One region of the Bacillus sp. PK6-16 genome, then DNA from elsewhere that is predicted to be linked to it. Evidence: predicted binding sites of a transcription regulator. Region 1 holds the regulator's gene; each other region holds the start of a gene.
What was found. Region 1 encodes LexA, which represses DNA repair genes until DNA is damaged. Its sites were predicted from a motif close to CGAACATATGTTCG; they were not measured.
Positions count from the first base shown of each region.

Region 2: the regulator LexA is predicted to act here: its motif matches at 2,027-2,040, upstream of uvrB (excinuclease ABC subunit B).
Region 3: the regulator LexA is predicted to act here: its motif matches at 2,134-2,147, upstream of M1D66_RS23095 (DUF4046 domain-containing protein).

Region 1 covers NZ_CP096511.1:1,723,094-1,726,336, reverse strand. The annotation lists gene M1D66_RS08965 (DUF896 domain-containing protein) at 1-207, opposite strand, end outside; gene M1D66_RS08960 (YneB family resolvase-like protein) at 253-909, opposite strand; gene lexA (transcriptional repressor LexA) at 1,051-1,671, shown strand; gene M1D66_RS08950 (DUF4097 family beta strand repeat-containing protein) at 1,762-2,565, opposite strand; gene M1D66_RS08945 (DUF1700 domain-containing protein) at 2,566-3,108, opposite strand; gene M1D66_RS08940 (PadR family transcriptional regulator) at 3,101-3,243, opposite strand, start outside.
Region 2 covers NZ_CP096511.1:351,967-355,209, reverse strand. The annotation lists gene uvrB (excinuclease ABC subunit B) at 1-1,953, opposite strand, end outside; gene M1D66_RS01665 (DUF4362 domain-containing protein) at 2,106-2,537, opposite strand; gene M1D66_RS01660 (hypothetical protein) at 2,583-3,203, opposite strand; gene M1D66_RS01655 (MerR family transcriptional regulator) at 3,200-3,243, opposite strand, start outside.
Region 3 covers NZ_CP096511.1:4,495,558-4,498,800, reverse strand. The annotation lists gene M1D66_RS23105 (FtsX-like permease family protein) at 1-1,044, shown strand, start outside; gene M1D66_RS23100 (lipoprotein BA_5634 family protein) at 1,078-1,791, shown strand; gene M1D66_RS23095 (DUF4046 domain-containing protein) at 2,170-3,243, shown strand, end outside.

The DNA.
Region 1 (3,243 bases):
AGCTTTTAATTTCGTCGGTGTAACATCTGTACCTTCTTCGTTAACAACTTTAATACCTTTAAGTTCGTTTAACATATTTTGACGAAATCCTTTTAAATATTGTTCACGTAGCGATTGACGCTCACGTTGCTCTTCTTCAGTTAAACCTTCAGCTTTTGCTTTTTTCGCTAAGAAGTTAATGCGTTCAACGAGTTCGTGATTAATCATCTCGAATCCCCCTTCTAATCAAAACTGATTATTATCATACAATAGTTACTCTTCTTTATCAAGCAATTGCTTCGTATACTCTACATATCTACGATGTACAGTCGCCTTTGAAACATTATGACCAAATCCACGTAATGTTGCTGCAATTTCTTCAAACGTGAGTTCACTTTTTCGCAAACGTACAATTTCCTCAATTGGCACTTCTTTTTTCTCTCTTCCTACACTTAAATGACGATTTTTTAAATTTTTTTCTGGACGATAACCTTTTTCTACTGCACGTTGCATACCTCGTTTAATTTTCAAATTATGAATCTTTCTTTGATATTCTTCAACAATACCAATAATATCTAATACCATTGAATCAGAATCCGACAATTGTAATTCACCATTATGTGTATGCGTATATACTTTTATGCCTTCTTTATGTAAACAATGCATTAACGCGATCTTCGCATTTCCTCTACCAAGACGCGTTTCATCTTGTATAAGTAACACATCAATTTGTTCGTCTCGAATTGTATCCAACACCTCTAATATACCGTCACGTTCAATTGTATATCCACTAGCCTGCTCTTCAATCACCTTAGTAACATTCATTTGATAGCGCTCAGCTAAATGCAATAATTCATCTTTTTGACGTAATAATGATGTTTCTTGCGCTTCTTTCGTTGTACTCACACGTGCATAAATAATTGCATTCATTTTGAACCCCTCTTTCTCCCTATTATTTCCCTATAGTGTAACATAAATCCGCCATTTGTTCGAACTTATGTTTGTAGAATGTTTTTTCACATGTTATACTTATTAATAAGAAAAATGAAAGAAAACGAGGTGTTAGAAAACATGGAAAAGTTAACGAAACGCCAGCAAGACATTCTCGACTTTATTAAGCTAAAAGTACAAGAAAAAGGATATCCACCTTCCGTACGTGAAATTGGTCAAGCAGTCGGCCTCGCTTCTAGTTCTACAGTGCACGGACATTTATCACGATTAGAAGAAAAAGGATACATTCGACGCGATCCAACAAAACCACGTGCCATTGAAATTTTAGGTGAAGATCGAATGGATACGGAAACACAATCTGTTATTCAAGTTCCAATTGTCGGAAAAGTCACTGCTGGTTTACCAATTACAGCGGTCGAAAGCGTAGAAGAACATTTCCCACTTCCAGCTAGTATTGTTGCTGGAGCAGACCAAGTGTTCATGTTACGTATTTCTGGAGATAGTATGATTGAAGCTGGTATTTTCGATGGAGATTTAGTTGTTGTTCGCCAACAGCAGTCTGCATATAATGGTGAAATTGTAGTCGCTTTAACAGAGGATAACGAAGCAACAGTTAAACGTTTCTATAAAGAAAAAGACCATTTCCGTCTACAACCAGAAAACTCTTCATTAGAACCTATCATTTTAAAACAAGTGTCAGTTATCGGGAAAGTAATTGGCGTATATCGTGATTTACATTAAAAATAACAAAAAGAAGATAATTACCTTATTTATATACGGTAATTATCTTCTTTTTGTATTTTGATAGATTTCCATGCATTCTATTTCTTATTAACGAGTTTCAATCGTCACATCTCCCGCAGCCGTTTTACCGCTAATCTTTTTACTACCATTTCCAATTGTTACATTTTTATTCTCTTCATTAAAAATCGTTACATCTCCCGCAGCACTTTGCCCAGTAATTACCGCATCTTGTGGTTTTTCCGATAAAGTAATATCTATATCTCCCGCAGTTGAACTTGCTTCTAGATTATATTTAGAATCATGATCTTGAATATTTATTTCCCCACTTGTTGTTTTTGCGGTCACTTTCCCTAATACCTTCTTAAAGTTCACCTCACCAGCTTTTGTCGATCCCTCCACATTCTTAGCCGTTACTTGTTTCAACTCTACTTCTCCAGCAAGTGTTCTAACACTTACGCTATCACTTTTCACATCACTCATTTCGATTTGTCCAGCAGATGAATTTACTTTTACATCTTGGTAAGAGCGTTCGGGCACAAGTAGAGTCAATTTAGACGTTTGAAACCTAAAATCGTAAAAAGAAAAATCAAATGAAGCACCTTTTTCTCTTTCCCCAATAATTTTTAATGTGTCACCATCTTCTGCGATACGAATCTCTTGTTTACGTACATCTCCCGATTGCTTTACATAAAAAGAAGAGTCAGGAGATTTTTGGACAATAATATCCCCGGCATCTAACTTAACTTCTATATTTTTTAATGTTTCGTTTTTAATTACATTTTCTTTATCGCCTTTTTCAGCAGTTTGTACTGCTTTTTCATATGTTTGGGAAATTCCTATTACTCCAATAACGATACAAGCGATAGCGATTAAAAATAGTTTTTTCATCATTTACTCTCCTTTTATCATTTTGAAGTTCCATATTACATATCGTACACACAATCTCTTAAACCACTTTGTACTATAAAAAGCGATAATACATAACAATAAACCTACTCCAACAAACGTTATACTAACGAAAAGATCCAACCATATAAAAGTACCCATAAATACTTTTCCAATAACGAAAAGTGGTGTTACTACACTAGCAATACCACCGATCCAAAAAGAAAATATAAAAGCAATAATTGCGACTAACGGGCCTAACACAATAATAAAATTAAACAAACTAAGTCCAATCGCTGCCATAACAGCTCTTGTCACATTTGAAGTCGATGGATTTTTTTTCATTTCATCGAAGCGATACATCGCAAGTAATTCTTTCGCGATTACTTTCGGAGAACCAAGGCCCTGTATTATTTCCGATTCAGTTTTCCCCTCTTCTAGTCCAAACTGAAAGTGCTCTTCATAATCCAATAAAATATCTTGCCTCTCTTCCTCTGGTAACTTTCTAAGATAACTTGATAATTCTTTAAGAAACCCTTCTTTACTCATCCCATTCCACCCCTTCAATAATTTCTTGTACCCCTTTCGCAAAATCACGCCATTCTGTTACTAACAAATGAAATTGCGTCTCCCCTTGCTCTGTTAATTGATAATATTTACGAGGTGGCCCTTCCGTAGATTCCT
Region 2 (3,243 bases), 1.4 Mb from region 1:
TAGTAAATCTCTTAGTTCAGCTGCACGCTCGAAGTCTAACGCTTTTGCTGCTTCTTTCATCTCTGCTTCCATCTTCGCAATTGTCTTTTCGCGCTCTTTTTTCGTCATTTTCTTAGCAGGAGTTGCTTCGTATGTTTCTGTCTCTTCAGCAGCTGTCGTTGCACGGATAACATCACGAACGCCTTTTTGAATCGTTTTCGGCGTAATACCATGCTCTTCATTGTAAGCTTCTTGTATACTACGACGACGCTTCGTTTCTTCAATCGCAATTCCCATAGATTTCGTTATACGATCTGCATACATAATAACGCGGCCGTTTTCATTACGCGCGGCACGACCGATTGTTTGGATTAATGAACGTTCTGAACGCAAGAACCCTTCCTTATCAGCATCTAAAATAGCTACAAGTGATACTTCCGGAATATCTAATCCTTCTCGCAATAAGTTAATACCGACAAGTACATCAAATTTACCGAGGCGAAGATCGCGGATAATTTCAATACGTTCTAACGTTTTAATTTCAGAGTGAAGATAGTTAACTTTAATTCCTACATCTTTTAAGTAATCCGTTAAATCCTCTGACATTTTCTTCGTTAAAGTCGTAATTAATACACGTTCATTCTTTGCAATACGATCTTGAATCTCTCCTAATAAATCGTCAATTTGCCCTTCAATTGGTCGTATATCAATTGGTGGATCTAAAAGCCCTGTTGGACGAATAATTTGTTCTATTACTTCTGGCGACTGCTCTAATTCATACGGTCCTGGCGTTGCTGAAACATAAATAACTTGATTCGTTTTCTCTTCAAACTCATCGAATGTGAGCGGTCTATTATCTAAAGCTGACGGCAGACGGAATCCATGATCCACAAGCACTTGCTTACGCGCTTGGTCCCCGTTATACATCGCTCTTACTTGCGGTACTGATACGTGCGATTCATCCATAACGATTAAGAAATCTTTCGGGAAATAGTCTAATAGCGTATACGGCGTTGCCCCCGCTGGACGAAGTGTTAAATGACGGGAGTAATTTTCAATACCTGAACAAAATCCCATCTCGCGCATCATTTCTAAATCATAACGTGTACGCTGCTCTATACGCTGCGCTTCTAACAACTTGCCGTTATCATTTAATTCCTTTAAACGCTCTTCTAATTCTTTTTCTATATTTTCAATAGCGACCTTCATCTTTTCTTCACGTGTAACGAAGTGAGATGCCGGGAAAATTGCTACATGATCACGTTCTGCTAATACTTCTCCTGTTAACGCATTTACTTCGCGAATACGATCAATCTCATCGCCAAAAAACTCAATTCGAATACAATGCTCGTCAAGTGATGCCGGGAAGATTTCAACTACATCTCCGCGCACACGGAATGTACCGCGCTTGAAATCAATATCATTACGCCCATACTGTACATCAACAAGTTCACGAAGCAATTGATTGCGGTCCTTTTCCATACCAACTCGAAGTGAAACAACTAGCTCGCGGTATTCTTCTGGAGAACCTAAACCATATATACATGAAACACTCGCAACGATAATTACATCATCCCGTTCAAATAATGCAGACGTTGCTGAGTGACGTAATTTATCAATTTCATCATTAATCTGTGCGTCTTTTTCAATAAACGTATCTGTTTGTGGCACATACGCTTCTGGCTGATAATAATCGTAATAACTAACAAAATATTCAACTGCATTATTCGGGAAAAAGTCTTTCAACTCACTATATAACTGTCCTGCTAACGTTTTATTGTGAGCCATGACAAGTGTTGGCTTTTGCACTTCTTTAATGACATTTGAAATCGTAAATGTCTTACCCGTTCCTGTTGCTCCAAGCAACACTTGCTTTTTCTTTCCACTATTAATTCCCTCTACAAGCTTCTCAATAGCTACCGGCTGATCACCTTGGGGGGAATACGCTGAGACAATTTCAAATTGATGTTCCAAGTATAATCCGACCTCCTCATAAAAAATCTGTATTATTATTTTACCACGAATACCTATAAAAAACCTAAAAAAACGAACAGATATTCGGTAAAATTTTCGACAATATACACATAGAAAAAGGAAGGAGTAAATACTTCCTTCCTCTACTAATTCTATTTTTTAGATACATATACTAAGTCATATCCATTGCGCCCAGCTTCATTCATACAATCTGTTAACCGATAAGTACTTTCTGATTCGCGCAGCTCTTTAACAATACTTTTACAACTATCTTTATGTAATCCTTTATGGTCACCAGCAAACTTGTCTTGTCTACTATCTAACACATAAAGGATATCTTTCCCACTATGCTCTAACGTTTGAAAAACCGGGTCACCTTCATCGGTATACTGTACAATTCTTATTTTATCAACTTTCCCTTGATCAACGTTCATAACGAACTGTTCGAATTTATCTAGATTGGAAGTTCCTGCTTCCTTTACAATGATATCATTCTTCTTATCAATTATAGTGCTAGATGGTGAACATGCTACTAAACTAAAGAGAAATAGACATATACAACTGGTTCTTTTTTCTATTGTCATCCTCTCCTATAAAATTTATTTGTATACCAGAAAAGCTACTTTTAACTATGAAAGTAGCTTTTCTTTTCCTTTCTCCTTCTTCGGAAAAATCACATATGAAAATGAAATTGCTGTATCAACTAAAAATACAATCGCCCACACTTGGCTCACGCGACTTGCAGCTTTATTTAAAACGATTCCCGATTCTAACCAATTACCCCATTGTTCAAATGGAATAAATCCATACGCGAAGAAAAAGAATATGTGCACACCAACGAATAAAACAAGATGTAATATCCAATTTTTTATTTCCTGCTTTGTATAGGCCATGCCTGTTAATTCTACCTGTTCTTCAATAATAGGCGCCGGTTCATTACGCCATTTCGCAACTGATTTTTGTACAAATATATCAAGCTTCTTTAAATCCTTTTTCCCGTAGAAAACTGCATATAATAAAATGATTACAGTAATGATTTGAAAGTTAGAGAACTTTCCTGTTTGATAATAGTCCACTACTCCTAAAGTTAAAATAAACACTTCATTTACGAGGAGTACAATCCCCATAATAAAGCTCGCCTTTTTCAAACGGAATCCGTAGCGAAGTAAAAAGAAACCGATAGCTGATAACCAAAATACAATCTCTGCCCCAATTAAAAAATACCAACGATATTCTGCGAGTATACTCATTTATCCTTCTCCCTTTCATCATAAATACGAAAAGCCTCAT
Region 3 (3,243 bases), 2.5 Mb from region 1:
TCTGCTGTGGCCTTCACAGGAATTGGTACATGCTTAGCGATGGGGAATAAAGGATTAATCGAGATGACGAATCCATTTGCATTTACTTATACTTCCACAAATGAAGATCAGCATGAAGAAGAGCACGTTGCAGAAATCAAAAAACAGTTAACTACATCAAAATTTTCTTATCATGTTGAAGCTATAAGTCCGAAATTTACTGAAAATAATTACACACTTATTAAGTTAACAGAGTATAACCGTTTTGCGAAGCTCTTTGGGCATGAAGCAGAAACGTTGGATAATGATCAAGAAATTATATTAGTACCAACATCAGTTACACAAAAAGAAAAATATGCGAAAGGAAAAGGGATTCCTCCGCAACTAGATGTAGCTCAAGGGAACTCTGATTTGACTTTGAAAGTAAAAAAAGCTATACCACACCTAACTTTACCTATTCAGAAGAGTGCTACGATAGTAGTGTCGGACTCCTTATACGACAAATTCCCGAACATAGACACGGAATATGGTCCCATTGTTAAAAAGAGATACGGATTTGTAGTGGAAAATTGGGAAAAAACAAAAATGATTACGAAGAATTTAGAGGCGCAATTAGAGAATACAGAAATGGTTAATCCTACTCATTCTTTTGAATCGTTATACTCTGAATGGATTTCTTCAAAACAAAAGAATGGTGTATTACTTATTGTGAGTGTATTGGTAGGTATCGTATTCTTTACCTTTGCAGCTAGTTTGCTATATTTCCGTCTATATGCAGATTTAGAAAGAGAGCAAAAACAATATGAAATGATTGCAAAAGTTGGCCTGAGCAGAAAAGAGCTAAAGAAAATAGTAACGCGTCAGCTTATATTGATGTTCTTTTTACCAATACTTTTAGCGATTATTCATAGTGGTGTCGCTTTTATGGCATTACAGAGACTAGTGGATTTTTCGGTTTTAAAAACGTCTATCATAATTTTCTTAGCCTTTCTATTCATTCAAAGCGTATACTTCTTCACGGTCAGATGGCGTTATTTACAAAAGTTATACAAGAAAATTATGTAGTTTATTTGTTAAACAAAGAGGAGAGTATAAAACATGAGAAAAGTAATTAAATTATGTATGGTAGGAATCGTTTCTATTTCGATGTTAGGAGCATGTTCTTTTGGAAAGACAGAAGAACCAAGGAATGGGGCTGTACTTATTGGAGAAGAACAACAATTAAAAGATATAGTAAATCAACATAAAAGTGATATTATATCCAATGATTTATATCAGGTAAAAAGAGCAGAAACCAATATTAAGGTGAAAAGGGAAGATAAAGAAAAAATCGAGAAGCAGCAAGTATTAATTATAGATCAAAAAACAGCTGAAGGTGTTATGAAGAAAGGGCTATTAAGAGAGACTAATAATGGAGTGCCTACTAGTGGAGGTCCAATTACTTCTTTACCAACCATTCCAAAAGGGAAAGTTTTGATGTTTACCAACAATGAAAATAAAGAAATAAAAGAAATTAAAGTAAATGATAAAAAAATCAACGTACAATACGAAGATGATATCTCGCTAGGACGTGGTCGTAATACAGCTTATGAAGACATAGTTTTGATTGTAGATGCTACAACATTTAAAGATTTACCGGGAACAGAAACTTATATGGAAGTATTACATTTCAACAAGTCTTATGGAGAAAATAAATCATTTAATGGGGACGACGCAGAAGCTAAGCAAGCATGGAATGAATGGGAAAAGTTTACTAAAGATATGAAGGAACAAGTAAACTCATTCGATACAGTTTCAATCATAAAAAAATAAAAAATCCTTATTTGGTGTAATAAAAAAACAGGATGAATGTTTGAATTCATCCTGTTTTTTCTATTGGAATGAAAAAAGTAATAAGAAGTAAGTTTTCTCATGCTGAATATTTCGAAATGAATTTGGGAGTGGGCTACAGTCTTAAAACTTAAGATTTTCTTTAGATTTAACTTAAGGATCTCTTATGTTTTTCTTACTATACTTTGTATCAGTTGGTATTCGGGAAAGTTTTAAAATCCGGGGGATTTATGAAGGTTAGAATTGCAAACAAGTGGATGTATTTTGTTCCTTTGTTAAATACTCTGTTTGTTGTTAAAAAATCATCATATTTGGCGAATTTTACGATTTTTTGTTTGTACATAAAAAGGAGCAAATGATTTGTTTACCATTGAACATATATATCAGGAAATTTTAGAAGGTAGAAGAAGGCGATTTCCTAAAAATACATGGAGTGAAGATCAGGATAATACGCTAGCGAGACGTGTAATTATATATCTTATAGAACAAGTTTTACAGTGGGATAAAAAAACTATTCTTAAGTGTTGGAAGTCACAATTAATCATTCAATATAAATTAGGTGGTTTACTTAGTGCTAAATATCATGATAGCCCATATGCAATGATAAATGATGTTTATCCGAATTGTTTTAAAGAATGGGATTTTCAAATGACACCTAGAAACTATTGGACAAAGGAAAAGGCATTGGAAGCATTAAAATGGACGATAGAAGAAAAAGAAAGGTTAACAGATAATAAGTTATTGGAGGTTTATAATGTTCAGTGGTTATCTAATCATAATTTGAGTTCGCCTTGCCAAATTTTTTGGGGAAATAGTCCTTACATAATGATAAATGAATTATATCCAGCCCATTTTAAGGAGTGGGAGTTTAAAAAAACTCGTAGTCATTCGTGGACAAGGAAAAAAGCGTTGGAAGCATTAAAATGGACCATAGAGGAAAGAAAACAAATGGATGCTGAGGGAATCAGGAAAAAAATTAGTGTAAGTTGGTTTACTGAAATAGGCTTAAGGACTCCACTTGAGAGATACTGGTATGATAGTCCATTTCGCATGATAAATGAGTTATATCCTGGATGTTTTAAAGAGTGGGAATTCCAGAAAACACCTAAAAACTACTGGACAAAGAAAAAGGCACTAGAAGCATTAAAATGGACGATAGAGGAAAAAGAAAAGTTGCCTAATGAAGAACTAATAAAGGTGTATAGTAAAAAATGGATAATCAGTCAGGGGTTAAGAACACCTTTAAATATATTTTGGAAAAATAGTCCATATGCTATGCTGCACGATTTGTATCCAGGGAAGTTTAAAGAATGGGAATTAAATAGAGTTTCTCGGGGATTTTGGACAAAGGAGAAGGCATTAGAAGCATTGAAATGGATGATAGAGGAAAAAGAAAAGTTAACAAATGAAGAACTTATAAGGGTGTATAGTAGA